3 regions of the Microbacterium sp. JB110 genome follow, and region 2 is predicted to be linked to each of the others. Evidence: predicted binding sites of a transcription regulator. Region 2 holds the regulator's gene; each other region holds the start of a gene.
What was found. Region 2 encodes HspR, which represses chaperone genes until heat shock. Its sites were predicted from a motif close to AAGTTGAGTCNNNNNGACTCAACTT; they were not measured.

Region 1 (10,339 bases), on a different contig from region 2:
CTGGCGCGCAGCCGCGCGACGGTGTCGTCGATGTCATCGACGGCGAACATCATCCGGTGCAGTCCTAGCGTGTTCACCTGCGGCTCAGACGGCGTCGGCTTGATGACGTCCGGATGTTCGAAACGGGTGATCTCGACGGCTGCGCCGCCGCCTGGGGCACGCATCATGGCGATCTCGCAGCGCGCCTCGTCGACTCCGATCACGCCCTCGACCCAGGCGCCCTCGACGTGGCCGCGCCCCTCCAGCTCGAGACCGAGCTCTGCGAAGAACTCGATGGCCGCATCCAGGTCCGCGACGATGACGGCGACGTTGTCCATCCGCTTCACACTCATGAGCGTTGAGAGTACCCCGGTTCGCCGACGCAGGTATGCCTTTCAGGCGCCCGCCCCTGCTATGCGGCGGCGAGGAGCTGCGCCATCCAATCGGCGTAGCCGGGCTCCACCTCGAGCACGACACGGTGACGTGCGCCCGGCACGTCTGGCCAGCCTCGGTAGATGCCGCGCAGATCGGCGATGGTCTGGCCGCGGCCGGGCCCGTCTGTGGTGTCGACCATCATCGGCACGGCCGGGGCCGTGCGCACGACAGCTTTTCCGCACGCCACGCCGAGGGCGAGCGCGTCGTGGTTGCCTGCGCAGCGGCGGCCCGTCTCGCCGAGATAGAAGTCGAAGTAGTAGTCGAGGATGTCGGAGCAGAACCGCCCGATGTCGCCCCCGGCGGAGAGCGCCTCACGGTGCTGCTCGGTCAGCATGTCGCGCATCGTCACGTCGAGCCCGACGAACGTGCACGACCACGCCGCGTCGATCACGCGCTGCGCCGCCTCCGGATCGTTGACGATGTTCGCCTCGGCGACCGGCGTCGCATTGCCCGGCGCGAGGAAGGCCCCGCCCATGATCGTCACTTCCGGCACCCGCTCCGGCAGCGTCGGATCGGCCTCCAGCGCCAGCGCGAGGTTCGTCAACGGCCCCACTGCAACGATGTGCAGATCGCCCGGATGCTCGTGACTGAGCCGCAGGATCATCTCCACGGCCGTCTCCGCTGTCGGCGACGGCACCGCTCCGGCGTCGCCGAATCCGCCCAGCCCGTCGGCGCCGTGCACGTGAGCGGCGTATCCAGGCGTGCCGCCCCGCAGCGGTCGCGCGGCACCCCGTGCGACCGGAACGCCGTCGAGTTCGGCCAACTCGAGCAGCGTCGCCGTGTTGCGGGCAGCCGTATCGACGTCGACATTGCCCCACGTCGTGGTGCAGGCGACCAGGTCGACCCGGATGGAGACCGCCGCGGTCAGAATGGCGAGGGCGTCGTCAATGCCCGTGTCGACGTCGAGCAGGATCTTCCGATTCACCGACCCATCCTACGCAGTGCGCGCCCCACCCGACCCACGCCGAGCGCCTACGTTCTTCGCGAGTGCCTACGATATTTCGTAGGCACTCGCGAAATTCGTAGGCACTCGCGGTGGAACGTCACGCGATGGCCGCGGCCCGCGCGGCGCGGGCGTGCCAGCGTCCGTCGGCGTGCTCGATCCGGATCGGATAGTCGAAGCAGGCGCTGACCAGGTCGGTCGTCAGGGTCTCAGCTGCGGCGCCGGCGGCCAGCACCTCGCCGTTGCGGATCAGCATCGCGTGGGTCGTGGACTCCGGGAGCTCCTCGAGGTGGTGGGTGACGAGCACGGTCGCCAGATCCGGATGCGTGTGATGCAGGTGGTCGACGGTCTCCAGCAGCTGCTCGCGAGCTGCGACGTCGAGGCCCGTCGACGGCTCGTCGAGCAGCAGCAGCGGCGGGTCCATCAGGAGGGCACGGGCGATGAGGGCTCTGCCCCGCTCCCCCTGCGACATCGTCGGCCAGATCGCACCATCCAGACCGGCAAGGCCGAGCAGCTCGATGAGATGATCAGCACGCTCGACCAGCTCGGCATCCGGCCGCCATCTGTTCATCAGCTCCGCCGTCCCCGTCGCGCCGGTGAGCACCACGTCCCTGACGCTGAGCGGCGACCGGATCGGGCAGCGCGGGTTCACGTGCCCGATCGACTCCCGGAGCCTGCGGATCTCGACCCGACCGAGCCTGTGCCCCAGCACTTCCACGCTGCCGTGCGTCGGGTGCTGCTCGGCGCCGCACATGCTGAGGATCGTGCTCTTGCCCGCACCGTTGGGGCCGATCAGCGCCCAGTGCTCGCCGGCGCGAACGGTGAGATCGATTCCGGCCAGGATCTGTCGCCCGCCGCGCACGACGTCGACGCCGTCCAGTCGCAGAATCTGGGTCACGCCACCATTCCTGTTCTCGCGATCGACCGGTTCGCGGCGACCATCACCGCGGCAAGACTCGCCGACAGCACGGAGCCGTCACGCCCGGCCGCCCATCCGGTCTCGCCGTGCCCACGGTACTCGATCGCCGTCAGCGCATCGCTGCCGCTGCCTGCGCGCACGCTGGTCTGGTGCAGTTCCAGGATCTCGATCTCGACGCCCAGTTCGTACAGCGCCGCGGTCAGAGCCTCGACCGGGCCGACATCGCTGTGCTCGCTGATGCGTTCGGTCCCGCCCGCGCTCAACGCGATCCGCACGCGCGAGCGTCCGCCGACCTCACTGGTGTCGATTCCGGTGAGTGCGATCGCCTCGTCCGCCACCAGATACGCCTCCTCGAAGATCCGCCACAGGTCGGCTGCGGCGACCTCGTCGCCCGTCGCGTCGGTGCGGCGCTGCACGTGGCGGGCCGCGTCGATCTGCAGCCTTCGCGGCAGTTCGACGCCGTACTCCGCCTCGAGCAGGTAGGAGACCCCGCCCTTGCCCGACTGGGAGTTCACCCGGATGACGGCGTCGTAGCTGCGCCCGATGTCGGCCGGATCGATGGGCAGGTAGGGCACCCGCCATTCGATCTCGCTCTCGCCTCGTCCCTCGGCCTCCGCCCTGGCACGGTGCTCGGCGAAACCCTTCCGGATGGCGTCCTGATGCGTGCCGCTGAACGCGGTGTGCACGAGATCGCCGACGTAGGGGTGGCGCGGGTGCACCTCGATCCGGTTGCAGTACTCGACCGTGCGGCGGATCTGATCGATGTCGGAGAAGTCGATCATCGGGTCGATTCCCTGCGCGTGCAGGTTGAGGGCGAGCGTTGCGATGTCGACGTTGCCCGTGCGCTCACCGTTGCCGAAGATGCACCCCTCGACGCGCTGCGCGCCCGCAAGCACCGCCAGCTCGGCGCACGCGATGCCGGTGCCGCGGTCGTTGTGCGGATGCACCGACAGGATCACGCCGTCACGTCTGGCGAGGTTCCTGTGCATGTACTCGATCTGATCCGCGTACACGTTCGGCGTCGCGATCTCCACCGTGGCGGGCAGGTTCAGGATGACCGGCCGCTCGGGGCTCGCGCCCCACAGCTCGGTCATCGCATCGCACACCTCGAGCGCGTAGTCGGGTTCGGTGAGGTTGAACACCTCAGGGCTGAACTCGAAGCGCACGTCGGGCATGTCTCCGGCCAGCCGGAGCACGTCGCGCCCGCCGTCCAGGATGAGCTGCTTCAGCTGCTCCCGATCCCGTCCCAGAACCAGATCTCGCCAGATCGGTGCCGTCGCGGCGTACATGTGGATCACCACCGGGTTCCGGATGCCGGCGATCGACGCCACCGTGCGCTCGATCAGATCGCCCCGCGCCGGAGTGAACACCACGATGGTCACGTCATCCGGCGCGATGTCGCTCTCGGCGATCAGCCGGACGAAGTCGAAGTCGGTCTGCGAGGCGGAGGGGTAGCCGACCTCGATCTCCTTGTAGCCCATCGTCACCATGAGCTCGAAGAAGCGGCGTTTCCGTTCGGAATCCATCGGTTCGGCGAGTGCCTGGTTTCCGTCGCGCAGGTCGACGGGCACCCACAGCGGAGCGGCGGTGAGCCGACGGTTCGGCCACTCGCGATCGGTGGGGGGCACGTCCACTCTGGTATGGGCGTCTCGGTAGCGGGACGACGGCATCTGGGAGCCGCGCTGACGGTTCCAGGTCGGTGCGTGGGCAGACACAGGGCCCGAGGGCGTGGCGATGTGCGGGAATGCGGTGTTCACGAGGAGTTCTTTCTGATCGAGCGTCGAGACCGGCACGCGAGGACTCCACGGCGGGGAGCCGATCGCTTTCGCCCCGCCGTGGCGTCAAAGAAGAAGGAACTCAATCGATCGCACGGCTAGAATGTATCACAACTCCTCAGACATGCAGAGAGGTCATTGAGATGATGCAGGTGAAGCGCGCACCGCTGGCCGATCAGGCAGCCGAGTTGCTGCTGGATCGGATCCGTTCGGGCGAATGGGCTCTGGGCGCGAAGCTGCCCGGCGAGACGACCCTGGCACCGCAGCTCGGCGTCGGCCGCTCGACTGTGCGCGAGGCGATCCGCCAGCTGGCGGGCCGTGGAATCCTCTCCTCGCGCCAGGGGGCGGGCGTGTTCGTCACGGCACTCGACGCTTCCGAAGACTGGGACGCTGTGCTGCAACGGGTCGACATCGCCGCGGTGATCGAGGCGCGGATCGCCATCGAGACGGAGGCAGCCGCTCGCGCCGCCGAGCGCCGCACCCCCACCGCGATGCGCACGATCCGGCGCGCACTCGCCGCGCGGCAGCGCGAGCACGCCACGATCGAGGACTACGTCGACGCCGACACGGCCTTCCACCGCACCGTGATCGAAGCGGCGCAGAACCCGGTGCTGAGCGAGCTCTTCGATTCCTTCGTGCCGCGCCTGCGACAGGCGATGATCGACATGCTGCGCATCGGTCGCCATACGGATGACGTCGCAGATCGGGCCGCGCACGACGACCTCGCCGAGGCCATCGCGTCACGCGACCCTGAGACCGCCGGCCGACTCAGTCGCGATCACCTGGAGTCGCTCAAGCGCGGCCTCACCTGACCCCGACGCGTCGTCGAGGTGCACGAGGAGTGTGTCCGTCAGCGGATCTCCGGCTGGTAGCGGTCGCTGCCGAAGCCCAGGATGAGGTAGCCGATCGGTGCGAGCAGCCACAGCAGGAAGAACGAGAACGCTCCGCCGTGGCCGAAGTTCCTGCCCACCTTGACCGCCACGATGATCGCGAGCACGATGTTCACGATCGGAATCAGGTAGAGCAGCGCGAACCACATGCTCATCCGGGCGACCTTGAGCAGGAAGATCACGTTGATGATCGGGATGATGCCGAGAATGCCAGGGATGTCCGCCTTGGCGAACGTCTTCCACAGCCCGATCGCGACGATCACGTACACGATCAGCGCGGCGATCCCGCCGCCCGCACCCATCATCGCCAACAGTGCGTCGAACGCTCCCGTGCCGCCCATATCGCCGTAGTCCGTCATCCGGATCACCTCTCATGCGTCTATGCGGTGCCTATGCCATCAAGATACTGACCCGACGATCGATTGTCATGGGGGCGCGCGATATCCGCGCCGCATCCGTGCGGTGCCGGATCCGTGCCGACGCGGAACGGGCGACCCTGGGCTTCGGGCCACCCGTTCCGCGTACGGTCGATCAGGCTGCTGCCGGCACCTCGACCCCGGCTGACACGGCGAGCTCTCCGCCGTTCGCCTCGACCTGAACCGTGCCGCCGTCTGTCAGCGCGCCGGAGACGAACAGCTCGGCGATCCTGTCGTCGAGTTCGCGCTGGATGACCCTGCGCAGCGGCCGTGCACCGTACTCCGGCTCGTAGCCGTGCTCGGCCAGCCACTCGATCGCGGTGGGAGCCACCTCGAGGGTGACCTCCCGCGTCGCCAGGCGATCGCGCGTGCGTCCGAGCAGCAGCCCCACGATCTCGCGCAGCTGCTCGCGGTCGAGCTTGCGGAACATCACGATCTCGTCGATCCGGTTCAGGAACTCCGGACGCATCGATTCGCGCAGCCTGCCCATCACACGATCGCGCAGGTCCTTCTCGTCGAACTCACTGCCGGTCGCCGAGAAGCCGATCGCTCCCCCGCGTGCCGCGAGGTACTCCGAGCCCAGGTTGGAGGTCATCACCACGACGGTGTTGCGGAAGTCGACCGTGCGCCCCTGCCCGTCGGTCAGGCGTCCGTCGTCGAGCACCTGAAGGAGCAGATTGAACACATCCGGATGGGCCTTCTCGACCTCGTCGAACAGCACGATCGAATACGGGTTGCGACGCACGCGCTCGGTGAGCTGGCCGGCCTCGTCGTACCCGACGTACCCGGGAGGCGCTCCGACCAGACGCGACACGGTGTGCCGCTCGCCGAACTCGCTCATGTCGAACCGGATGACCGCGCTCTCGTCGTCGAACAGGCTCGCCGAGAGTGCCTTGGCCAGCTCGGTCTTGCCGACACCGGTCGGGCCGAGGAACAGGAACGATCCGACCGGTCGGCGCGGGTCGCCCATCCCGGTCCTGCTGCGCCGGATGGAGCGCGCCACAGCGGCCACCGCGTCGTCCTGTGCGATCACTCGGGAATGCAGCTCCTCCTCAAGACCAGCGAGACGCTCGCGCTCGCCCTCTGTGATGCGATTGGCGGGAATGCCCGTTGCGCGGCTGATCACCTCGGCGATATCGGCCTCGTCGATCGTCAGGTCGCCGCCGCCGTGCGACGCGGCCTCGTCGATCCGATGCTGCGTGTCGGTGATCTCGTCGCGGATGCGCGACGCCTCCTCGTAGCGCTCCGCCTCGACCGCGGTGTTCTTGTCGGTCTCCAGCGCGGCGAGCCGACCCATCAGCTCACCTGTGTCGACGGGCACCCCGACGCGCAGCCTCAGCCGTGCACCGGCCTGATCGATCAGGTCGATGGCCTTGTCCGGCAGCACGCGCTCGGTGAGGTACCTGTCGCTGAGCTCGACGGCGGCGCGCAGGGCATCATCCGTATAGGACACACGGTGGTGCTCCTCGTACGCAGGGCGCAGCCCGTGCAGGATCGCGATGGCGTCGCCGACCGACGGCTCGCCGACGGTGACCTGCTGGAATCGCCGCGCGAGAGCGCTGTCCTTCTCGATGGTCCTGAATTCCTTCAGCGTGGTCGCACCGACGAGGTGCAGTTCCCCGCGCGCCAGGCGCGGCTTGAGGATGTTGCCGGCGTCCATGGCTCCCTCGCCGCCTGCTCCGGCACCGACCACGGTGTGGAGCTCGTCGAGGAACAGGATCAACTCGTCCTTGCGCTCTGCGGCCTCCTCCATCACCGAAGTGAGTCGCTCCTCGAAATCGCCGCGGTAGCGCGCTCCGGACAGCATGCCAGGCAGGTCGAGAGAGATGACGCGCTTGCCCTTGAGCTGCTGCGGCACCTCTCCGGCCACGATGGCGCGCGCGATCCCCTCGACGATCGCCGTCTTGCCGACGCCGGCCTCGCCGACCAGCACGGGGTTGTTCTTGGTGCGACGCGACAGGATCTCGATCGTCTGCTCGGTCTCGGCCGTTCGACCGATCACCGGGTCGATCATGCCCTCCTCCGCACGGGCGGTGAGGTCGACTCCGTATCTGGCGAGCATCGACTCGTCCTGTGCCCCCTCGGTCGCCGGAGCGCCAGCCGGCTGCATCTGCTCCCGTGCGCCTTGCGTCAGCGACTCAGGCGTGACGCCGGCTCCAGCCAGAATCTGCCCGGCCGGACTGTCCTGCGCGAGCACGAGCGCGAAGAACACGTGCTCCGGATCGATGTACGTCGAACCGGCTGAACGCGCCACCTGGTAAGCGTGGAACAGTGCGCGCTGGACCGCACTGGTGAGTGATGCGGCATCGACCTGCGCCGCGTCTCCCGCGGCCGGCAGCCGCTCCTCGGCCGCCGTGCGCAGCGCAGCGATGTCGCCGCCCGCGCGCGCGACAGCGGCGGCGACCGTGTGGTCGTCGAGCAGCACGCGCATCACGTGCAGGGCGTCGAGTTCCTGCTGACCGCGGCCGAGTGCGAAGGCGCCCGCCCGCTGCAGCATCTCCTGCGTGCGCTTGCTCAAGAAGCGCGTGAGGTCGAACGAACGCGCCTGACGCGCACGCTCGCCCTGAAGATAGCGAGCGAGGAAGTCGTCGAATGCGCCGAGACCGTCCTGAGGGAAGTCGGCCATGATTCCTCCTTTGACTTGAGTGTCTCTGCCTCATGTTCGCGAACCTGAGTGCAGTTGTGTCAAGTACAACGTGAGGTGCAGCAGGCTATTCCCGCCGATCCGTCCGCGGCATCATCTGTCCGCAGACCGCCGCAATGCGGTCCATCCGGATGACTCGCGAGATGCGCACCTCTTCGACGAGGCCGCGGCAGAAACGGCGCATCTCGACGAGATGTGCGCATCTCGGCAGCCGCGGCGACGGTCAGCGGCGGTGAGCGGGATCCGCGCGCTCGGTGAGCAGGAGCAGGATGAGTGTGATCGCGCCAGGTGCCCCGATCGCGACGGCCATCAGGGGATGCGCGTATGCGCCCGTCACGGATCCGACCGCGACCGCGATCACGAGGAACTGCGCGACGATACCGCCAGAGCGGCCCCATGAGCGACCGACGACGACCGCCCAGGCGAACGCCGCGAGGCCCGCGGCGCCGATCAGCGTCATCACGATCAGTGCGAGCGCGGACGCCATCGACCCGGCCCCCGAGCCGATCAGCGCGACGATCTCCCAGCATGCCAGCACGAGCAGCGCGAGAGACTCCAGACCGAGCAGCGCGGCCGCGATTCGGGCGATCGGTGCCGGAGGAGGGGTGCTCATCTGCTGTTCGATTCCTGACCGGTTCACGAAAACCATTGACGATACCGCCACAGTGTAAGACACTTGTTAACGGAATGTTTCCCCACAGTGTGGTGGGAGCGGGTTCGTCCCGCGACATCTCCCAGCGTAGACCGCCCGAATGTTCTGCGTTGAATCGGAATCACCCACCACCGCAAGGAGCATCACCATGGACTGGCGCGACAAGGCAGCCTGCCTCACCGTCGACCCCGAACTCTTCTTCCCTGTCGGGAACACGGGCCCCGCTGTCGACCAGATCGAAAAGGCCAAGTCGGTGTGTGCCCGATGCACTGTGACCGAGGTGTGCCTGCAGTACGCGCTCGAGACCGGACAGGACTCCGGCGTCTGGGGCGGCCTCAGCGAGGACGAGCGCCGCGCCCTGAAGCGCCGCGCAGCTCGCGCCCGTCGCGCGAGCTGACCGCCGCGCGAGACGAAGACTTCCCAGGCCCGCTCTTCGGAGCGGGCCTTCGGCGTTCGGCGGCAGTGATCATATCGCCCCCCGGGCGCGCCGATGCAGCGCCCGGCGCGACGCCCTACTTCGCGATCCAGCGCAGCGGGATGTCGACGACGACCTCGGTGCCGCCGCTCTCCGGCGATGTCCAGTCGATGGTCCCGCCGAGCTCGCCCTGAATCAGGGTGCGCACGATCTGGGTGCCGAGCCCGCGGCCGACCTTGCCGCCCTGCAGCCCGATCCCGTTGTCGCGGATGCGCACAGAGAGCCGTTCGTCGGAGCGCTCCGTGACGATCTCGACCTCGCCGTCCGAGTCCTTCAGCCCGTGCTCGACGGCGTTGGTGACCACTTCGGTCAGCGCGAGCGCGAGCGGCGTCGCGTACTTGCTCGGCAGCACGCCGAACCTGCCGCTCAGTCGCGTGCGCGCAAGCGTGTTCGGCGCAGCCGCCACCTCGGCGACCAGCCGCAGGACGCGCTCGAATACGACGTCGAAATCGACGTTCTGCGTCAGTCCCTCAGAGAGGGTGTCGTGCACGACGGCGATCGACGCGACTCGACGCATCGCCTGACCGAGCGCGTCTGCGGCTTCCTCGCTCGGCGTGCGACGGGCCTGGATCCGCAGCAGCGAAGCAACCGTCTGCAGGTTGTTCTTGACGCGATGATGGATCTCCCGGATCGTCGCGTCCTTGGTGAGGATCTCCTGCTCCTGGTTGCGCAGCTCCGTCACGTCGCGGCACAGCACGATCGCGCCGCTGCGTTCGCCGTGATCCGTGAGCGGGATCGTCCGCAGCGCCACGGTCACGCCTCGCGCGTTCACGTCGGTGCGCCATGCGGCGCGACCCGACGCGACAACGGGCAGCGACTCATCGACCTCCGCCGATGCCTCGACCAGCGACGCCGTGACATCCGGGAGCGACTCCCCCTCCAGCTCCTCGGCGAAGCCGAGCCTGTTGAACGCAGAGAGCGCGTTGGGGCTGGCGAAGGTGATCGTGCCGTCGACCTCGAGCCGCACCAGGCCGTCCGAGGCGCGAGGGGCGCCGCGGCGCGCACCGGTCGGAGCGTCTTTATCGGGGAACTCGGCGGTCGCGATCATCCGGAAGATGGAGTCTGCGCACTCGTTGAACGTGATCTGCTGACGCGACGGCGCGCGCACCTCACCGAGGTTCGTGTGACGGGTCAGCACGCCGATCACCCTGGGTTCCTCGCCGTCCGTGCGCACGATCGGCACCGCCCTCACCCGTGTCGGCGTCTCCTCG
Region 2 (10,339 bases):
TCAGAACTCTGAATCGGTCACGACCTCGCGCTGTCGCCACGGGCGCGTCAAGCCCCCGGTCACACCGCGACGTCCCCGACCAGATTCACCCTCACGCCGAGCTTGTCGAACATCGCCGCCTTGGCCAGCAGCGCTTTGTCGGCCGTTTCAGCATCCGGCGCGTAGACGGTCTGTGCATGGTTGGCCTTGTGGCGGGCCATGAACTGGTCGCGGGTCACGCCGTGCAGCACGACGTTGGCGATCGGCCATTCCGGGTTCGTGGCGTTCTTGCGGCGCTGGGTCTCCTCATCCGGAAGCTCGACCACCGTGCCGCGGAAGATGTCGACCTGCAGCACACCGTCCTCGATGAACACGCGCGAGAGCACGACTTCGCCAGGCTTGGAGACACCGTTGATCGTCGCGCCGCCCGCCGGGAAGAACACGTGCCCCTGGCGCCAGCCCTCTGCCTTGTCCCAGCCGCCGAGGTGCGAACCGGGAACGGATCCGGAGATCTCGTACACCCATACGAACTCGCCGTCGTACTCCTCGCCCCAGCGCACGTCGTGCAGGGTGTTGTCCGGCACGAGGCCCATCGCGCGCCACACGCGGTCGGTGACCAGCGCGTCGACGGCGACGCCCTCATCGACCTCGTTGAAGTGCGGTACGGCACGGCCCGCGAACAGTTCGCGCGAGCCGTCGCGTGAGAACGCGGGAGGACGCTCGGTCGAGTTCAGCAGGCCTTCCGGCAGGTCGGACGCGGGCGCGAGGTCCTTCAGACCCTGCTGATACTGGATGCCGATCGCGTCGAGGCCGAAGTCGTCGGCGATCCGGAGTGCGGCGATGTACATCCGGTACTGCTCGCGCAGCTGCCGCTCGGTGAGCTCGGTGGTCTCGTCCGTGCCGAGCCTGAAGGTCATGCCCTTCTCGATCAGCCACTCGCCGATCGCGTCGGCCTCATCATCGGTGACGTGCTGCATCTCCGCGTACAGCGCCGACTGGCTCAGCCGCTCCTTGTAGATGCCGATCGGGTTGAGCAGCTCGTCGTCGATGATCGCGTTGTACATCCCCATGCAGCCCTCGTCGAGCACGCCGATGATGGCCTTCTCCTCGAGCAGCTGCTCAGCCAGGGCCCGTCCGAGCTCGCGCTCGTCGCCGGCAGGCAGCTCGGGCAGGGCGCGCACGTGCGAGGCGTCGTGCGTGATCGTACCGGTGGAGATCCATTCCCGGATGCCGCCGGCGAACCACTCATCGGTGAAGTCGACCGACCAGATGGTCGAGTAGGCGATGCCCGCCTTCGTCATCGAGCCGTTCAGGCCGAGCAGTCCGACCAGCCCGGGCCAGTCGCCGGCGAAGTTCGCCACGGTCAGGATGGGGCCGCGGTGCGAGCGCAGCCCCGCGAGCACGTGGTGCGAGTACTGCCAGTTCGCGATCGCGACAATCAATGGGGCGTCGGTCGGGATGTTCTGGAACACCTCGAGCCCCATCCGCTGGCTCGAGATGAAGCCGTGCCCTGTGGCGGGATCGACGCCGAAGGCGCGCGTCACGCTCCAGCCGAGCTTTTCGACGGCGGCGGTGACGCCGGCTTCGACAGAGCGCTGCGTCTCCCACCCTGCGGTGTTGGCGGATTCGCGCAGGTCGCCGGATGCGATCAGGTACGCGGTGTTCGGCGCGAGCGCGGGGCGGGCTGTGCGCGCGGGGAATGCGTAGGTCATGTCTGGCTCCTCGTTGAGTGGTCGGACGGGCTCAGGCGTACGCCTCGACGACCCGGATGATCTCGGCGACGGCCGCCTCATCCGGCTCGTCCAGCGCCATCCGGCTGCGGGCGTCTACGACGCCCATCCGGCGCAGGGCCGCCTTCATCCGTGGCATGTCGCCGCCGATGACCGAGACGAGATCGTCGACGTCGGCCTGGGCTCGGGAGATGCGTTCGGCGTCTCCCGACTCCGCCGCCTCCGCGAGCGCGCGGAACGGCTTCGGCAGCACGGATGACACCCCCGAGACGACACCGTCGGCGCCGCGCTCCCCCGCCGCGATGAGATCACGGTCGGCCCCGGTGTAGACGACGAAGCCGTCGGGCGCCGCGTCGCGGTAGGCGGCGATCTCGTCGAGGGTGAGCTCACTGGCTTTGACCCCCACCACGTTCGGCAGCGCCGCGAGCCGAGCCAGCAGTTCGGGCGAGACGGCGTTCCCCGTGCGGTTCGGGAACGCGTAGACGTACAGCTGTCCGTCGCCGACCGCGGCGGACAGCGCCTCGTAGTACGCGTACATGCCGTCGTCCGAGGCGGGCAGATAGAACGGCGTGACGGCGGCGAACTCCCGCGCGCCGAGTTCGCGTGCCTTCTGCACGAGCCGCACGGCCTCGAAGGTGCTCGCCGCGCCGACGTGCACGACCACGCGCATCGCGCCCGACAGTTCGTCCAGCGCCGCATCGACGATCTGCGCGAACTCGGCGTGGTCGATGGCGGGGAACTCCCCAGTCGTGCCCAGCACGAACGCGCCTTCGTTCCCCGACTTCGCCACGTGGCGGAAGATGGCGCGGCTGCCGTCGATGTCGAGCGAGCCGTCCTCCCGGAACGCCGTCGGAATGGCTGTGAGGATGTCTCGCCTGGTCATGTATCTGACCCCTTCTTGTCGGTCCTGCGCCGCGATCTGCGCGGCTTGTCTTCGTTGCGGATGGTGGAGGTGAGCATGCCGGGCTCGTCGCGCATCGATTCGTGCGCCTGCTCGATCTCGGCGAATGTGTCCTCGCTCAGCACGGAGTCTGCGAACGACCCCCGCTTGTCCTTGGGCTTGCGCGCATTCCGGATGGCCGGCAGCACAACGGATGCCACGGCGAGCGCGAGCAGGATCAGCGCGATCGGGCTGACGACGGAGAAGAACGGCTGCGTCGGCAGGATCTGCAGGGTGCGCGCGAGGTTCTCCTCGGCGAGCGGCCCCAGGATCAGCCCCAGCACGATCGGCCCCGCCGGGATCTCGAGTCGCTTGAGTGCGAGCCCGATCACGCCGAACACCAGCATCTGGACCACGGTGCTGACGCTGTTGGACGTCGCGTAGGTGCCGATGACGCAGAAGATGAGGATGCCGCCCCACAGATACGGCCGAGGCAGGTCGAGCAGCTTCACGATCCCCTTCATCCGGACGAGGCTGAGCACGAGTGCGAGCAGGGTCGCGACGATCATGATCGCGGTGATCGACACGACCAGATCCGGTCGGTCGGTGAACAGCGTCGGGCCTGGGGCGATGCCCCAGATGATCATCGACCCGATCATCACCGCCATCACGGAGTCGCCGGGGATGCCCAGCGCCATCGTGGTCGTCAGCGATCCGCCGAGCGTGGCGCTGGAGGCCGTGTCGCTCGCGGCGACGCCTTCGATCGACCCCTTGCCGAACTGCTCCGGGTGCTTCGAGATGCTGCGCGCCCTGTCCCATCCGATCAGTCCTGCGATGTCGCCGCCGGCCGCCGGGATGAGACCGACGCCGAGTCCGATGCCGCCGGAGACGGCGACCGCGCGCCCCGACTGCTTGAACTCCTTGCGGTTCGGCAGCCAGCGTCCGAGTGACGAGATGGGACGCGTGCGGTTCGCGCGGTGCGTGAGCAGCTGGTCGAGCAGCTCTGCGATGCCGAACAGCCCGATGATGACCGCGATGAAGTCGAGCCCGTCGACGAGTTCGAGCAGGCCGAAGGTGAAGCGCTCGTCGTTGGTCGCGCTGTACAGGCCGACGGTTCCGAGCATCAGCCCGATCACGCCGGCGAGGATGCCCTTGAGCATCGATTTCGACGAGATGCCGATCATGATCGCGATGCCGAACACGACGAGGGCGAACAGCTCGGGCGACCGGAACCAGTCGCGCGCCAGCGTCGCCACCGGCACGGCCAGGACGGCGAACAGCACGACCGAGGCGAGGATGCCGACGGCGCTCACGATGGCGGAGAGCGTGAGGGCGAGACCGGCCCTGCCCTGCTTCGCCATCGGATAGCCGTCGAAGGTCGTGGCGACCGACGCCGGAGTTCCTGGCGTGTTCACGAGGATCGCCGGAACGCGGTCGCCGAAGTTCGCCGCGACGTAGATCGTCAGCAGCACGGCGAGGCCCTGCACGGGCTCGAGCGTCATCGTGAACCCGGCGGCGAGCGCGACCGCCATGGTCGCGGTGATGCCGGGGAAGGCGCCGACCAGGAAGCCGAGCGCGAGCCCGACGAGCATGTAGAGCACGACGGACACATCGAGCAGGGCACCGAGGCCGTCGACGATGGCGTTCACAGCGGGATCCTCAGAACGATGCCGAACAGAATGTAGATGAAGGCCGTCAGGCCCACCGGATAGGCGATGAGCCCGATCCAGCGCCGGTGGCCGAACAGGAGCAGCAGCGACAGCAGATACAGCGCCGCGATGATCGGGAACAGCTGGATCCGGTACCCGGCCAGGATCACCGACTGCGCGCTCCACGCCGCCACGAAGGCGCCGGAGATCACGACGGTCAGCATGACGCGGAGCGGGCCGCCCGTCGCGACGCTCTCCAGGTCGTCGCGCCGGGGCGCCGGTCTGGCGACGGCGATGACGAGCAGCACGATGGAGACCGAGAGTCCGGCCACGCCGAGCACGGTCGGCCAGGTGCGCGCGTCCATCGCGGCGACGGCTGACTCGTCGCGCAGAGCGATCTGCGTTGCCAGGCCGAGGTAGCCGGCGGTGAACGCAACGGCGACCGCAGCCGCCGTGATCTCGAGCGCCCGTGACGGACGAGGCCGAGCGGCCTCGTCCGTCACGGCGTGCTGTGCCGCCTCACTCAACCGAGAAGCTCCGCGAAGCGGTCGAACTGCTCCTCGACGAACGTCTGGTGCTCGTCGGCACTGCGGTAGACGACGAGGTTGCCGGCGTCCGCCTGGAACTGGGTGTATGAATCGCTCTCGACGGCGTCCTTCACGGCGCTCTCGAGAGTGTCGTGCACCTCATCCGGCAGCCCCGTGGGTGCGTACATGCCGCCCCAGCCACCGAAGACGACGCCGTCGGTTCCGAGCGCCTCGTTCGCGGTCGGAACGTCGGGAAGGTCGGGGTGCGCATCCTCATCCATGACGGCGAGGATCCGCACCGAGTCCTGCTGTGCCAGCGCCTCGCCGACGCCCGAGACCGAGGCGACGACCTCGCCGGAGGCCGCAGCGCTCACGGCAGGAGCGCCGCCGTCGTACGGAACCGGCGTCACATCGATACCCGCGGCCTCGGCGAACCCGAGCGAGGCTGCCTCCCAGATCGACCCGGCGCCCGAGTTCGAGACGGTGACCTCACCGTCTTCAGCCGCCGCGATCAGGTCATCGACGGTTTCGATGCCGCTGTCGGCGCCGACGGCGATGACGCCCGGCGCGTTCATGATCTGGCCGAGGAAGTCGTAGTTCTCGGGCAGCACATCGGCGTTCTGCGTCGTGTTCAGCATCGCGATCTCGACCGGGGCGAAGCCGATCGTGTAGCCGTCGGCCTCCTGGTCGGCGACGTACTCCATGGCCTTGGCGCCGGAAGCGCCCGGCATGTTCTCGGGAATGACGCTGCCGCCGAGGGTCTTCTCGAGCTCCGCGGCGAGCGCGCGCGACGAGAGGTCGCTGCCGCCGCCAGCGTCGGCCTGGATGATGAGCCGGATGTCGTCGCTCGGATATTCGGCGGCGCTCTCTTCGGAGACCGGCGTGCACGCGGCCAGCGCGGCAGCCACGAGGCCGAATCCCGCGACAGCGGCGGTGGTGCGAATGAAACGGGGCATCGTTGCTCCTCCTCGGTGCAGGGACCGACGACTTCGCCGGCTGCCCCGATCATGACACGTTTACTGTTAACAGTCAACGGCGTCTATGTGCCCGTCCATCCGATGCCAGAGAACGACCTTCGCGCCGTGCCTGCGGTCGATCTGCAACACCGGATCGAGCGCGGAGATCGCGCGGTGGCGTGCGTGGGGCGAGCACGTGGCGGTCGCTGAGGCGAAGTCCCGGCACGGGAACGGGCCGCGGGTGCGAACGAACGGGCCGGTCGCGGGGCTCAGCGGGCGTCGAGCTCCAGTCGCATCCGCTCCTCGGCGCGCACAAGGTGGTCAGCCAACTCGGCGGCGACGGGCTCGGCATCGCCGGCGCGGATCAGGTCGAACAGCACGCGGTGCGAGTGCGCCGACTCGTGCAGATCCTCGTCGTGGTTGATCGTGACCTCGAGCAGCGCCATGAACGTCGGCTCGTACTGCCGCCAGGTCGCCAGCAGACGGGGATGGCCCGCCAATTCGTAGAAGGACGAGTGGAAGTCGACGTCGGCACGATAGAAGTCGGCATGATCCCCCTCGTCCGCTGCGCGCTCCATCCGCTCGACGAGCCGCTCGACGGGCTGCCACACTTCCTCGTCGCCGCCCAGCGCACGCCGAACGGCGAGCTGCTCGAGTGCGCCGCGCAGGCTGTAGAGCTGCTCGATGTCGTCGAGCGTGAGCCCCCGGATGTAGATGCCGCGCGGTCGGCGCGTCTCGACCAGTCCCTCGTAGACGAGCAGAGAGACGGCGTCGCGGACGGGCCCGCGGCTCACGCCGAATTCCTCGGCGACTGCTTCCTCTGTCAGCCGATCGCCCTGCGCGAGCTCGCCGCGCACGATCCGTCGCCGGAGGATGTCCGCGACCTGCTCGCCGAGCGATACCCCGCGTTTCACCGTGTCGCGCACAGCACCCCCTCGCGTTTCGTTGACTGTCAACAGGGTACATCCGGATGCGGCTGACCCTCGCGACGCGGCATTCTGACTCCGACACGCGCGCGACGCCCGGCACGGTTCGCCGATGAGATGCGCCGGTGTCTGACAGGAGAGCGGCCAGATCGGCATATGTCAGCGCGAACGGCCCCGCTCAACGGTCGGCGCAGGGCACCAGTGTGCGGAAGCAGATCGCCTCGTCAGCGCCCCTGCGGCCGCCACAGCACCACGTCGGTGCGGCGGCGCACGCGGGTGCCGCTCGTGAGGGTGACCACGGCACCGGATGTCTCGGCCGCGAACACCCGCGCACCCGGGCGGTTCTCGCGCTCGGCACGGAGTTCGCTCTGCAGCTGCACGACGCGGTGGCGCAGGTCGGTCACTTCGTCCTCGAGGTCGAGGATGCGGGCGATCGCCGGCAGACTGATGCCCTCGTTCGACAGCTCCTGCACCTGGCGCAGCTGCCGGATGTTGCGCAGCGAGTACCTGCGCGACCCGCCCTGGGTGCGTCCGGGAACGACGAGACCGATCCGGTCGTACTGGCGCAGGGTCTGCGGGTGCATCCCGGCGAGCTCAGCGGCGGGCCCGATCCGCAGAATCGGGTCGTCTTCGCCGACGTCGTCGAACTGCTGCATCCGGTGCACCTCCTCGCTGCTCTCCAGGCTACGTGCCCATTCCCCCGTCAGTTCTTCATTTCTGGCACATCTCCGGTGCTGTGCACCCCATGAGATGTGCCAGAAATGAAGATTTGTGCCGCGGTCAGGCGGACGCGCGGGCTCGATGGAGCCAGTCGTCGCGGGGGTTCTCGTGCGCCTCGACGTCGCGGAAGTGCTCGAGCGCTTCGCGCTGCGCCTCGGTGAGATGGCCGGGGACCACGATCTGCACCTCGGCGAGCAGGTCGCCCGTGCCCTTCTTCGACGCGATGCCCCTGCCCTTCACGCGCAGCACGCGGCCGGACGGGGTTCCCGCCGCCACCTTCAGCTTCACGGTGTCGCCGTCGAGAGTCGGCACCTCGACCGTCGAGCCGAGCGTCGCCTCCGTGAACGTCACCGGCACGGTCACCCGCAGGTTGAGCCCGTCGCGGCTGAACACCGGATGCGGCCGCACGGTCACGTCGACGACGATATCGCCGTTCTCGCCGCCGTTCGGCGAGGGCCTGCCGCGCCCGCGCAACCGGATCTTCTGCCCATCGGCGACACCTGCCGGCACCTTGATCTTGAACGAGGTGCCGTCTTCGCTCTGCAGCGAGAGGGTGTCACCGTTCGCCGCGCGCAGGAAGTCCAGTGTCGTCCTGGCACGCAGGTCCTGGCCCTTCGTCGGCATGCCGAACCCGGCACGGCGACCGCCGCCAGCGCCCTGCCCGAACATCGAGAAGATGTCTTCGAAGCCGCCTCCGCCGGTGCCGGTGCCGGCACCGCCGAAGTGACTGAACACGTCGTCGAAACCGCCGCCGCCCGGCCCGCCGGAGGTGAAGCGCGCGCCGGAACCCATGGCGCGGATCTCGTCGTACTCGCGGCGCTGGTCGGGGTCGGAGAGCACCGAGTACGCCTCGCTGATCTCCTTGAACTTCGCCTCGGCCTTCTCATCGCCCGGGTTCGAATCCGGGTGGTACGTACGGGCGAGCTTGCGATAGGACTTCTTCAGCTCGGTGTCGGAGGCGTCCTTCGACACCCCGAGCATCGCGTAGAAATCCTTGTCGAACCAGTCCTGGCTAGCCAACTTATGACCCTTTTCGATCGACCGGATGGCCCTGCCGCGCTCTCAGAGGGAGCGGGAGGGCCACCCGGATGGGATTACTCGGCAGGAACGGCGACGACGACCTTCGCCGGCCGCAGTTCCACATCGCCCAGGCGGTAGCCGACCTCGACGACCTCGAGGATCGTCGGCTCGGTCTGGCCGGGAGTCGGCTGCTGGAAGACGGCCTCGTGCTGCTGCGGGTCGAACGCGTCGCCCGCCTCGCCGTACGACACGAGCCCGACGTTCACCGCCACGGCGCGCATCTTCTCGGCGACGAGCGCGAACGCCGACCCCTCTTCGAGGTCGCCGTGCTGCTGCGCGCGATGCAGGTCGTCGAGCACCGACAGCATGCTCTTCGCGACCGCCCCCTTGGCACGGTCGATCTCGATCTGGCGCTGCTCCTCGGTACGGCGACGGTAGTTCGCGTACTCCGCCTGCAGTCGCTTCAGGTCGTGCAGCAGCTGCGTCTCGTAGTCGCTGTGCTCCGCTTCCGCAGCCTCGTCGGTCTGCTCGGCGTCGAGGATGTCGTCGATCGTCAGGCCGTCGCCCTCAGTCTGCTCGCCCGCACCCGACGCACCTGCACCGGATTCGGCCTCGCTCTGCTCGGCCTGCCCCGCCTCGTCCGGGGCCTGGTCGCCCGCCTGCGCTTCGGGGGCGGAAGCGGCTGCCTCCGCCCCCTCGGCGTCAGGGCGGACCTCGTCGTTGTCGTCGAAGCCCTTGCCCGTCATTACTTCTTCTCGTCCTCGTCGTCGTCGACGACCTCGGCGTCCACGACGTCCTCGTCCGACTCAGCCGAAGCGCCGTCGGCGCCCGCCTCGCCGGCCGCGGCGCCATCTGCCTGGGCCTGGCTGTAGATCGCCTCGCCGAGCTTCGTCTGCGACGCGTTCAGCTTGTCGAGCGCGGTCTTGACCGCGTCCTCGTCCTCACCGGCGAGCGCCGTCTTGAGCCCGTCGACGTCGCCCTGCACCTCGGTCTTGACGTCCTCAGGCAGCTTGTCGTCGTTCTCCGAGATGAGCTTCTCGATGGAGTAGACGAGCGACTCCGCCTGGTTGCGCTGCTCGAGAGCCTCCGCGCGCTGCTTGTCCTCAGCGGCGTTCTCCTCGGCCTCGCGCACCATCCGGTCGATGTCCTCCTTGGGAAGCGAGGAGCCGCCCGTGATGGTCATCGACTGCTCAGTGCCTGTGCCCTTGTCCTTCGCCGAGACGTGCACGATGCCGTTCGCGTCGATGTCGAAGGTGACCTCGACCTGCGGCACGCCGCGCGGTGCGGGGGCGATGCCGGTCAGCTCGAAGGTGCCGAGCGGCTTGTTGTCGCGGGTGAACTCGCGCTCACCCTGGAACACCTGGATCGCGACCGACGGCTGGTTGTCGTCGGCGGTCGTGAACGTCTCACTGCGCTTGGTCGGAATGGCGGTGTTGCGCTCGATGAGCTTCGTCATCCGGCCGCCCTTGGTCTCGATGCCGAGCGACAGCGGGGTGACGTCGATGAGCAGAACGTCCTTACGCTCGCCCTTCAGCACGCCGGCCTGCAGCGCCGCGCCGACGGCGACGACCTCATCAGGGTTGACGCTCTTGTTCGCGTCCTTGCCCGTCTCGCCCTTGACGAACTCGGCAACGGCCGGCATGCGGGTCGAACCACCGACGAGCACGACGTGCGCGATCTCGCTCATCTTGACGCCGGCCTCGGCCATCACGTCGTGGAACGGCTTCTTGGTGCGCTCGAGCAGATCGCTGGTGAGCTCCTCGAACTTCGCGCGGGAGAGCGTCTCACTGAGCGAGACCGGCCCGTTCTCGGTGAGCGAGAGGTACGGCAGCGTGATCGAGGTCGAGGTCGAGCTCGACAGCTCCTTCTTCGCCTGCTCCGCGGCCTCCTTGAGACGCTGCAGCGCGATCTTGTCGCCTGCGACGTCGACGCCCGTCTCGTTCTTGAACTGC
Region 3 (10,339 bases), on a different contig from region 2:
ACACCGCCGAACTGCTGCCTGCCGTCTACGACGACTTCCACGACTGGCACCAACGGGCGGGAATGGAACGATCGCCCCTGGACCACATCTCATGCTGCTGAGCGACAGCTCCTCGCGCCGTGCTCTGTTCGTCGGCGGCAAGGGCGGCGTCGGCAAGACGTCGATCGCCTCGTCCCTCGCGCTCGCCCGCGCCAGAGCGGGGGCGAGGGTGCTCGTGGTCTCGACCGACCCCGCCCACAACCTCGGGCACCTCTGGGAGCGAGCCGTCGGCGACGATGTGACCGCGCTGTGGCGACCGGATGCGCGAGGTGCTGAGAGCGGGCGGGCTCCGGATGCCGTGAGCCGGGAGGCGACGGACGATGCCGCGGGCGCGCAGAGCGCGAACGACGGTGAGGCTCCGGATGCCGAGGGTCGACGTGCGAGCGAAACGGATGCCGGGGCGCGGCCGGGTCTGGTCGACGGCATCGAGATCGACCCTGCCCGCACGGTCGACGAGCACCTGCGCGCTGTGCGCGGCACCATGGAGCGGTTGCTGCCGGAGCGGCTGCACCGTGCGGCGCGCGAGCACCTCGAGTCGGCGCGCGATGCGCCGGGCACGCACGAGTCCGCCGTGCTCGAGCGCGTCGCCGAGACGCTCGAGACCGGGCTGGACCGCTACGACCTCGTCGTGTTCGACACCGCCCCATCCGGTCACACCCTGCACCTGCTGGCGATGCCGGATCGGATGACCGGATGGACGGAGAAGCTGCTCGCCAACCGCGACAGGTCGGAGAGGTACGCGGTGGCGTACGGCGCGCTCGGCGGCACCAAGGACACCAGCGATCGCGATGCCGAGCTGCGCCGCGTGCTGCTGGCGCGCCGGGCGCGGTTCGCGCTGATGCGCGACGCCATCACGGACCCGGAGCGGACCGGCTTCGTGCTGGTCACCGTCGCCGAGCCGATGCCGATCGCCGAGAGCCGCGAAGTGGCCGCCCAGCTCGACGCACTCGGCGTCGGCCTGATCGGCGTCGTGGCCAACCGCCTCTCCCCCGCTGACGTGCTCCCCGTGCGCCGTGAGCGCGAGGAGCAGCAGCTGGCGTCGCTCGACCTGGGCGCACCGATCACGCGGATCCCGCTGATCGATGAGCAGATCGGCCTCCCGGCGCTGCAGCGGCTGGCCCAATCGCTCGCCGCGCCCTGACGTCGGCGCTCCGTACAGTGACCCGCAGACGCCTCCCGGAGCCGATAGCGTCGGAGCATGCCGACACTGCTGCGAATCGACTCCTCCGCCGACCTGACCGGATCGCGTTCGCGCGCGCTCACCGATGCCTTCGTCGAGGCCTGGACCGCACGAGGGGGCGACCACACCGTTGCGGTGCGCGATCTGCACAGGAACCCGCTTCCGCATCTGAGCACCCCGGCGCGGCACTGGCCCGAGCAGCTGCGAGACGGGGCGACGGTGCCGGATGAGCTGGAGTCGGTGCAGAAGGAGGTCGTCGACGAGCTGCTCGCCGCCGATGCCGTGGTGATCGGCGCGCCGATGTACAACTACTCGATGCCGGCGACGCTCAAGAACTGGGTCGACCTCATCCATGTGCCGGGGCTGACCGCCCCGTTCCCCGGCGCCGAGGCGCAGCCCATGGCAGGGCGCGGCGTCGTGCTGCTCACCGCGCAGGGCGCGGCCTACGACCGCGGCACGACGACCGAGCACGACGACCACGTCATCCCGCCGCTCCGGCTCGTGCTGGGCGCAAATCTCGGCATGACCGTGCACGTTGTGGCAGCCAGCAGGACCCTCGCCGACCGCATTCCCGCGCTGGGCGCCGACAGGGCGGAACAGGAGTTCGCCGACGCCGAGGCCGAGGCGCGTCGCCTGGGAACGCAGCTCTGACGGCTTCCGCGCTCCACTCCACCCTGCTAAACTTGAGCTTGTAAGACTCAAGTTTTCATCCGGATGCTGTGTTCGGGTTGCGAGGGAAGGGCACGGGAGGGCTCATGGCAGGTCAAGAGGAACAGAAGAGCGCGCTGGAGGAGTTCGGCATCAACCTGACCGAGCTGGCCCGGAGCGGCCGACTTGACCCGGTGATCGGGCGCGACAGCGAGATCCGGCGCGTGAGCCAGGTGCTCACCAGGCGCACGAAGAACAACCCCGTGCTCATCGGCGAGCCGGGCGTCGGCAAGACCGCGGTGGCGGAGGGCCTCGCCCAGCGCATCGTCGCCGGCGACGTCGCCGAATCGCTGAAGGGGCGCGAGCTGATCGCCCTCGACATCTCGGCGCTGGTGGCCGGCGCGATGTACCGCGGCCAGTTCGAGGAGCGGCTGAAGAGTGTGCTCAAGGAGATCACCGAGTCGGAGGGCCGCGTGATCACCTTCATCGACGAGCTGCACGTGCTGATGGGCGCAGGCGGCGGCGAGGGCTCGGTCGCCGCGGCGAACATGCTCAAGCCGATGCTGGCCCGCGGCGAGCTGCGGATGATCGGTGCGACGACGCTGAACGAGTACCGCGAGTTCATCGAGAAGGACGCCGCGCTCGAGCGCCGCTTCCAGCAGGTGTACGTCGGCGAGCCGAGCGTCGAGGACACCATCGCGATCCTGCGCGGGCTGAAGGAGCGCTACGAGGCGCACCACAAGGTGACCATCTCCGACGGCGCGCTCGTGGCCGCGTCGTCTCTGTCGCACCGGTACATCCCGTCGCGTCAGCTGCCTGACAAGGCGATCGACCTGATCGACGAGGCGGCGTCGAGGTTGCGGATGGAGATCGATTCGGCGCCGCTGGAGATCGACGAACTGCGCAGGCATGTCGACCGGCTGAAGCTCGAGGAGCTCGCGCTGAAGAAGGAGAAGGACCCCGCCAGCAAGGAGCGGCTTGCGAGGCTGCGCGAGAACCTCGCCGATCAGGAGGCGGAGCTGACCGCGCTGCAGCAGCGCTGGGAGGCGGAGCGCAGTTCGCTCAACCGCGTCGGCGACCTGAAGTCGCGTCTCGATGCGGCACGCAGCGAGGCCGAGCGCGCCCAGCGCGAGGGCAAGCTCGAACGCGCGTCACGACTGCTCTACGGCGAGATCCCGGATCTGGAGCAGCAGGTCGCCGAGGCGGAGAAGGCTGAGCAGTCCGACGAGCGGATGGTCGGCGACCAGGTCACCGATGAGGCGATCGCCGAAGTGATCGCGGCGTGGACCGGCATCCCCGTCGGCAGGCTGCTGCAGGGCGAGACCGAGAAGCTGCTGCATCTGGAGAGCGAGCTCGGCCGCCGGCTGATCGGCCAGAAGGAGGCGGTCACGGCGGTCAGCGATGCGGTGCGCCGCTCCCGTGCGGGCATCAGCGACCCGAACCGACCGACGGGCTCGTTCCTGTTCCTCGGCCCGACCGGCGTCGGCAAGACGGAGCTGGCCAAGGCCCTGGCGGAGTTCCTCTTCGACGATGAACAGGCCATGGTGCGCGTCGACATGTCGGAGTACGGCGAGAAGCACTCCGTGTCACGGCTGGTCGGCGCCCCTCCCGGATACGTCGGCTACGACCAGGGCGGCCAGCTCACCGAGGCCGTGCGTCGCCGCCCGTACTCGGTGGTGCTGCTCGACGAGGTCGAGAAGGCCCATCCGGAGGTCTTCGATGTGCTGCTGCAGGTGATGGACGACGGCCGCCTCACCGACGGCCAGGGTCGCACGGTCGACTTCAAGAACACGATCCTGATCCTGACCAGCAACATCGGCTCGCCCATCCTGATCGACCCGACCATCGATGCGGACGACAAGCGCGAGCGGGTGATGCAGCTGGTGCAGACGTCGTTCAAACCGGAGTTCGTGAACCGTCTCGACGACATCGTGGTGTTCCACGCGCTCGGGCAGGACGAGCTGGCGCAGATCGTCGAGCTGCAGGTCGATCTGCTGCAGCGACGGCTGTCGGATCGCCGCCTCACGCTGGCGGTCACACCGGATGCACGGGCGTGGCTCGCCGAGCGCGGCTACGACCCCGCCTACGGCGCGCGCCCGCTGCGGCGTCTGATCCAGCACGAGATCCAGGACCGTCTCGCAAAGGCGATCCTCGCCGGCGGCGTGCGCGACGGCGACACCGTGCGGGTCTCCCCCTCCCCCGATGCCTCCCAGCTGCAGATCGACTCCGCCCCCGCCGAATAGCGCAACTCTTCACGTCTCCGGCTTTTCTTCTGCTGTCGGCTGCGGAATTGCCGGAGACTTGAATACTTGCGGCGACGTCGGCGGGGCGCGGTAGCCTCGACGTGAACACGCGGTGCGGGGGAAGGGGCCGGGATGAGCGGCAGCGGCGCGGACGGAACCGGCGGGAACGGGTGGCGGCTGCCCGAGGCGAATCAGCCGCACGCACTTCCTCCGCTGCCATGGGAGCAGGAACCGGATGGCGCGCAGGGCGCACCATCGCCCGGAGCTGAACAACCGCCGGCCGCTCCCTCGTCGCACCCGCCGCGGCTGGCGAGCACTCCCCTGTTCCAGCCGGCCGCGGCCCAGAGCTTCGGTGCTCCGCAGGGTGCCGCCGAACCGCAACGGCTGCCTCCATATGCCGCACCGCAGGGCCAGCAGCCTCCGCACGGTCAGGCATACGGTGCGCCAATCCACGGATACGCCCCCGGCGCTCAGGGGCATCCGGTGTCTGCGGCACCCGGAGCCGCGAATCACGCTCCGCAGGCGTACGCCGCTCCTTCCGGCGCCTACGGGAGCACGGCCGCGTACGGCGGGCAGGGAGGCGCTGCCGCATCCGCGGCTCTTCCCTACGGCGGTGCGCCGGGGTACGGAGCGCCTGTCGCGGCGCCGCCCGGCAAGCGCGGGTTCCCGGTATGGGCGGGGTGGCTGATCGGCATCGGCGTGGTCGTGCTGATCGCGGCCGTGCTGATCGTCGGCTACGTGATCAGCCTGCTGCCGAGCCAGAGCGCGAGCGCGCCGGCCGATGATTCATCCGGACCCGTCGGGGGCGGCGGCGAGCAGACGGATGACGACCCGGATTCGGACGGGAGCGCGTCGGGCGAGGAAGGGGCACCAATAGGGGCGATCAGGCTCGACGAGTCCGTGCCCACAGACCTTGAGCTGGGCTGGCTCGCGGCCGAACCCGGCGGCGACTGGGAGGTGTACGACGACTCTCCGGAGAGCGTCGTCGGCGTCTGGGACGACGGCGAGCACTTCTGCAACGTCATGGCATTCTCCTCATCCCGGTTCGCGTCGGATGGCGCGACGGATGACGCCACGGCGACCCAGCGCGACCTCGCAGACGCGATCGAGGCGTACGCAGAAGACGGAGAGGAATCCGGGTCGGAGCAGGTCTCATCGTTCGCCGTGCCGTTCGACGCAGGGGCGGTGGAGTTCCTCGGCGTCGACGTCATCCTCGACGTCGACGCCGATTCCCGGGCGACGGAGCGGTGGTACTGGCGCAGCTTCGCCGAAGCGGGAACGCAGATGCACGTGCAGCTCGTCTGCGATCAGGAGCCGACGGCCGAGATGGTCGAGCAGAGCGTCGGACAGCTCCGGATGCAGTAGGCCCGACGCGGGGCCCAGTGACGCCCTCGGATCCGGGTACGCTTTATCTGAGAATTTTCGCAGGGGGAGGAGACCGCCATGAGCGGCAACAACGACGATCGATCGAACCAGGGCGACCAGACCCCGCCGGACTCCGGGCTTCCGCCCGCGCCGAAGCTCCCGCCGCTCCCCTGGGAGGAGGGCGGCGACGCACAGCCCCAGGCAGCGGCGCCCGGTGACCCGGCGGCGCAGCAGCCGAACCCGTACGCCGGCGCACCGGATGTCGACCCGCAGAATCCGTACCAGGGGGCGCCGAGCGCGCAGCAGCCGGCACCGCCCGCCGACCCGTACGCCGCCCGCGCCGACCAGACCGCTCAGGCCGCTCAGGCCGGGGCTGACCCGTACGCCGCGCAGCAGTCCCCCGCCGGTGCGCAGCAGGGCTACGGTCAGATCGGCGGCCAGCCCGGGTACGGTCAGCAGCCGGGGTACGCGGCGCAGCCCGGATACGCCGGCCAGCCCGGTTTCCTGCCCGGCCCGCAGCAGCCGCCCAAGCGCAAGCGCGGCTGGATCGGTTGGGCCGTCGGCGGCGGCCTGGTCGTCATTCTCGTCGGCGGCTGGTTCATCGCGGACGCCATGCACCTGTTCGACGGCCGCGGCGAGGAGACGGCGGAGGGCGCGGACTTCGCGCTGAGCGACGCGGGGCCGACGGACATCACCTACGCGTGGAACGCGGACGGCGTGACGAGCGGCGACTGGGACTTCACCAGGCAGGACGCCACCGCTTTCGAAGCGACGAAGGACGGCCAGACGTGCTCGTTCGTCGGCTACACGCTTCCGGTCGCCGATGTGAATCCCGATCGAGCCGAGGGCGATGCGGCGAACGACGCCGAGGCGTCCACGGCTGATTTCGACGCCTACCTCGCCTCTCTGGAGGATGACCCGTCGATCGACAGCCAGACGATCGAGGAGGCCGGGACGGTCGCACTCGAGTCGCCGGCAGGCACGATCGAGTTCCAGGCGTACAACGTCGACCTCGCCTGGGTCGATGACACCGTCTCCGTGACGAAGGAGCGCTGGTACTGGCGCACCTTCGCCGATACGGGTACGACGATGCAGGCATACGTGTCGTGCGGTCTGGAGAACATCTCCGACGAGATCGACTCGATGCGCGAACTCACGGTCGACTGAGTCGCCAGCACGAAGGAGGGCCGCGGGGTGCACCCCGCGGCCCTCCTTCGTGCATCCGGAGCACTCAGCCCTTCAGCGCCTCGCGCACCTTGACTCTGCCGCCCATCTTCAGCAGCGAGTTCTCGTAGATTCGCGCCCCGACGGCGATGATGATGACGCAGGACACGGCCAGAACGCCGAGGGAGAGCACCGGCTCCCACCATGCCGCCTCGTTGAAGTAGAGGCGCACCGGCATCGCGGTCGGTGCCGAGAACGGGACGTAGCTCATCACGTTCATCAGGACCGGGTTGTTGCCGAACAGGACCACGAGGAAGTACGGCAGCATCACCAGGTACATCACGGGCATCACGGTCGGTGAGATGTCCTCCTGGCGCGAGACCATCGAACCGGCGGCGGCGAACATCGCCGACAGCAGCAGGAACCCCAGCGCGAAGAACACCGCGAACCATGCGACGGGTGCGCCGAAATCGGTCACGAAGTCGCCCTGCCCCGTCACCGCGAGGCCGATGATCGATGCGGCGGCCAGCACCACGATCTGACCGAGCGCGAGGATCAGGTTGCCGAGCACCTTGCCTGCCAGGAGTGCGCGGGCCGAGACCGTGGAGATCAGGATCTCGACGACGCGGGTCTGCTTCTCCTCGACGACCGCTGTGGCGATCGGCATCGCGAAGGTGAGCGTGATGCCCATGAACAGCACGCCGAAGATCAGCCCGAGCATGTAGCGCAGGAAGAACGGCACGGCCGGATCCTCGAGCAGCGTCACCTCGGGGTGCACGGCGAGCAGCGACGTCACGTCGTCCGGCGCCTCATCGAGTGCGACGACCTCCACGCCGGTCGCAGAGCCAGCACTGGGCGTCACGAACGCGTCGACTGTGCCGTCGCGCACGAGCGCCTCGCCTGCTGCGGCGTCGGCGACCTCGGTGACCTCGAGGTCCTCGGTGTCGGGGAGCATCTCGGCTGAGTCCGCCGTGGCGGCGACGGGCGTTCCGGATGTCGTTGCGCTCGAGATCCCCATCCAGACGATGCCGCCCACCGCGATCAGCACGAGGATCAGGGTGGAGATGATGAACGCCTTGCTGCGCAGGCGCGAGAGGATGTCGCGCTCGGCGACGAGCCATGTGGCCTGCGCGGTCGAGATCGAGCGGGCATCGGTTGCGAGCGTCATCGGATGACCTCCTTGAAGATCTGGGCGAGGGAAGGCTGCTGGGGGGCGAAGCGAGCGACCTCGCCGTACGAGACTGCTCGCTGCAGGACGCGCTGCGCCGCTGCGTCGTCGTCGGCGTCGAAGAGCGCGTACCCGCCGTCGAAATCGAGCACCTGGATGCCCGGCTCCTCGCGCACCCAGCCGACGTCCTTCGCCGCGGCGAGTTCGAAGCGGTTGGTGGCGTGCTCCTCGCGAAGCCGCTCGCGGGGGCCGGAGGTGCGCACCTCGCCGCCGGCGATGATCACCAGATCGTCGCAGAGACGCTCGACCACGTCGAGCTGGTGCGACGAGAACAGCACGCTGGCACCGGCCGCCGCGCGATCCTGCAGCACGCCGGCGACCACCTCGACGGCGAGTGGATCGAGGCCGCTGAACGGCTCGTCGAGGATCAGCACCTCTGGGTCGTGCACAAGCGCTGCGGCGATCTGGGCGCGCTGCTGGTTTCCCAGCGAGAGGGCCTCGATGTTGTCGGTGAGCCGCTCCCCCAGCCCGAGCCGGTCCAGGATCGCCGTGGCGCGCTCTGTGGCGTCTGCGCGGCTGAACCCGTGCAACCGGGCCAGGTAGACGATGTGGTCGAGCACCTTCATCTTCGGGTAGAGGCCGCGCTCCTCCGGCATGTAGCCGAAGCGTCGGCGATCCTCCGTGGTGATCTCCTGCCGGTCGAGCGAAACGGTGCCGCCGTCCGAGTTCAGCAGGCCCAGGATGATCCGCATCGTCGTGGTCTTCCCCGCCCCGTTGCCGCCGACGAAACCCGTCAGACGGCCGGGGGCGACATCGAACGTGACCCCGTCGAGGGCGCGGCGTTCGCCGTAGTTCTTCGTGATTCCGCTCAGTCGCAGCATCGGCGGGCTCCCTTTCTCGGTGTGTGCCTCCACGCTACGAATTCGACTGTGTCGCCCGCCTCCCCCGCACGACGGATCTTCGCGCTCCGCCGCTGTGCGGAGACGGACGCCGGTCAGGCACCCCTGTGCCGAGCATGCATGCATCCGCATGGAATACGATTCGACCGGCGCACGTTTCCGCACTCGTACGCACGAACGGCCGCAGCGGCCACCACCCATGAAGGAGATCCATCCGTGACCACCATCGGCTACATCGTCGGCAGCATCTCGAGCACCTCGCTCAACCGCGCACTCGCCGAGGCCCTGGCGAAGCTCGCACCAGAGGGCGTCGAGTTCGAAGAGATCGTCATCAAAGACCTTCCGTTCTACTCCTCCGACTATGACGCCGAGTTCCCGCAGGTCGGGCTGGACTTCAAGAAGCACATCGAAAGCGTCGACGGCATCGTCATCGTCACGCCCGAGTACAACCGCTCGATCCCCGGCGTGCTGAAGAACGCCATCGAGTGGGCCAGCCGCCCGTACGGCGACTTCTCCTTCGGCGACAAGCCGGTCGCCGTGCTGGGCGGCTCGCCCGGCGCGATCGGCACCGCGGCGGCTCAGCAGCACCTCAAGGCCGTGCTCAGCCACGTGAACGCGATCGTGATGGGTCAGCCGGAGGGCTTCGTGCAGGTCACCCCGGGTCTCATCGACGGCGACGGCGACATCAGCAACGAGGGCACCAAGGCGTTCCTGCAGTCCTACCTGGACACCTTCCTCGGCCTCATCGCGCGGGTGCAGAAGGCCTACGCAGCCTGATCACCTCCCGCGAGTGCCTGCGTTCCTCGCGAATGCCTATGCGACAGCGCAGGCACTCGCAGACGGCGTAGGCACTCGCGGGCTACGCGTACCCGTGCTGGTGCGCCCAGACGACCGCGGCGACGCGGTCGCGGGCGGCGAGTTTGAGCAGCACGTTCGAGACGTGCGTCTTCACGGTGGCATCGCCGATGTAGAGCTCCGCGGCGATCTCCGCGTTGCTCATGGCCCGCGCGAGCAGGCGCAGCACATCGGCTTCCCGCTCGGTCAGGGTGACGCCGGTGCGCTCGGGCGACGACGGCGACTGCGCCTGGCCAGAGCCGGCATCGGCGCGGCCCTGCGCGGCGAAGCGTTCGATGACGCGCCGCGTGACCTCCGGTGCGAGCAGCGCCTCCCCTGACGCCGCGACGCGCGCGGCGTTGACCAGTTCCTCCGGCCCGGCGTTCTTGAGCAGGAATCCGCTCGCGCCCGCCTCGAGCGCCGAGAACAGATAGTCGTCGCGATCGAAGGTCGTCACGATCACGATGCGCGGGCCGCTGTCGCCCAGATCGGCTCGGATGCGGCGGGTCGCCTCGATGCCATCGAGGTCGGGCATCTGCACGTCCATGAAGACGACGTCCGGGCGCATGCCGCGAACGGAATGTATCGCCTCCTCCCCCGTGCCTGCCTCGCCCGAGACCGTGATACCCGAGGCTTCCAGGATCATCCGGAACCCCATCCGCATCGTGGCATGATCGTCGACGAGCAGCACACTGATCGGCTCGGTCATGCGTCGACCTCCTCGAGCGTCGGATTCTCCCGCAGGGGCACGCTGATGCGCACCAGATACCCAGGCCGCTCCACTGAGCCATCAGAACCG

Region 1: the regulator HspR is predicted to act here: its motif matches at 7,996-8,020, upstream of CIK77_RS12670 (ATP-dependent Clp protease ATP-binding subunit).
Region 3: the regulator HspR is predicted to act here: its motif matches at 1,900-1,924, upstream of CIK77_RS09460 (ATP-dependent Clp protease ATP-binding subunit).

What each region holds. Positions count from the first base shown of each region.
Region 1 is NZ_QPGM01000007.1:34,973-45,311, reverse strand. It holds gene CIK77_RS12700 (VOC family protein) at 1-332, opposite strand, end outside; gene CIK77_RS12695 (nucleoside hydrolase) at 392-1,339, opposite strand; gene CIK77_RS12690 (ABC transporter ATP-binding protein) at 1,458-2,255, opposite strand; gene CIK77_RS12685 (2-isopropylmalate synthase) at 2,252-3,946, opposite strand; gene CIK77_RS12680 (FadR/GntR family transcriptional regulator) at 4,195-4,863, shown strand; gene CIK77_RS12675 (DUF5684 domain-containing protein) at 4,902-5,300, opposite strand; gene CIK77_RS12670 (ATP-dependent Clp protease ATP-binding subunit) at 5,473-7,983, opposite strand; gene CIK77_RS12665 (hypothetical protein) at 8,225-8,614, opposite strand; gene CIK77_RS12660 (WhiB family transcriptional regulator) at 8,802-9,050, shown strand; gene CIK77_RS12655 (sensor histidine kinase) at 9,166-10,339, opposite strand, start outside.
Region 2 is NZ_QPGM01000006.1:92,271-102,609, reverse strand. It holds gene CIK77_RS11695 (fucose isomerase) at 60-1,691, opposite strand; gene CIK77_RS11690 (dihydrodipicolinate synthase family protein) at 1,723-2,592, opposite strand; gene CIK77_RS11685 (tripartite tricarboxylate transporter permease) at 2,589-4,238, opposite strand; gene CIK77_RS11680 (tripartite tricarboxylate transporter TctB family protein) at 4,235-4,765, opposite strand; gene CIK77_RS11675 (Bug family tripartite tricarboxylate transporter substrate binding protein) at 4,762-5,721, opposite strand; gene CIK77_RS11670 (GntR family transcriptional regulator) at 5,991-6,647, opposite strand; gene CIK77_RS11665 (heat shock protein transcriptional repressor HspR) at 6,872-7,303, opposite strand; gene CIK77_RS11660 (DnaJ C-terminal domain-containing protein) at 7,428-8,387, opposite strand; gene CIK77_RS11655 (nucleotide exchange factor GrpE) at 8,462-9,133, opposite strand; gene dnaK (molecular chaperone DnaK) at 9,133-10,339, opposite strand, start outside.
Region 3 is NZ_QPGM01000004.1:230,766-241,104, forward strand. It holds gene CIK77_RS09445 (cory-CC-star protein) at 1-101, shown strand, start outside; gene CIK77_RS09450 (ArsA family ATPase) at 92-1,180, shown strand; gene CIK77_RS09455 (FMN-dependent NADH-azoreductase) at 1,238-1,870, shown strand; gene CIK77_RS09460 (ATP-dependent Clp protease ATP-binding subunit) at 1,975-4,110, shown strand; gene CIK77_RS09465 (hypothetical protein) at 4,243-5,475, shown strand; gene CIK77_RS09470 (hypothetical protein) at 5,554-6,642, shown strand; gene CIK77_RS09475 (ABC transporter permease) at 6,707-7,807, opposite strand; gene CIK77_RS09480 (ABC transporter ATP-binding protein) at 7,804-8,688, opposite strand; gene CIK77_RS09485 (NADPH-dependent FMN reductase) at 8,923-9,483, shown strand; gene CIK77_RS09490 (response regulator) at 9,566-10,249, opposite strand; gene CIK77_RS09495 (sensor histidine kinase) at 10,246-10,339, opposite strand, start outside.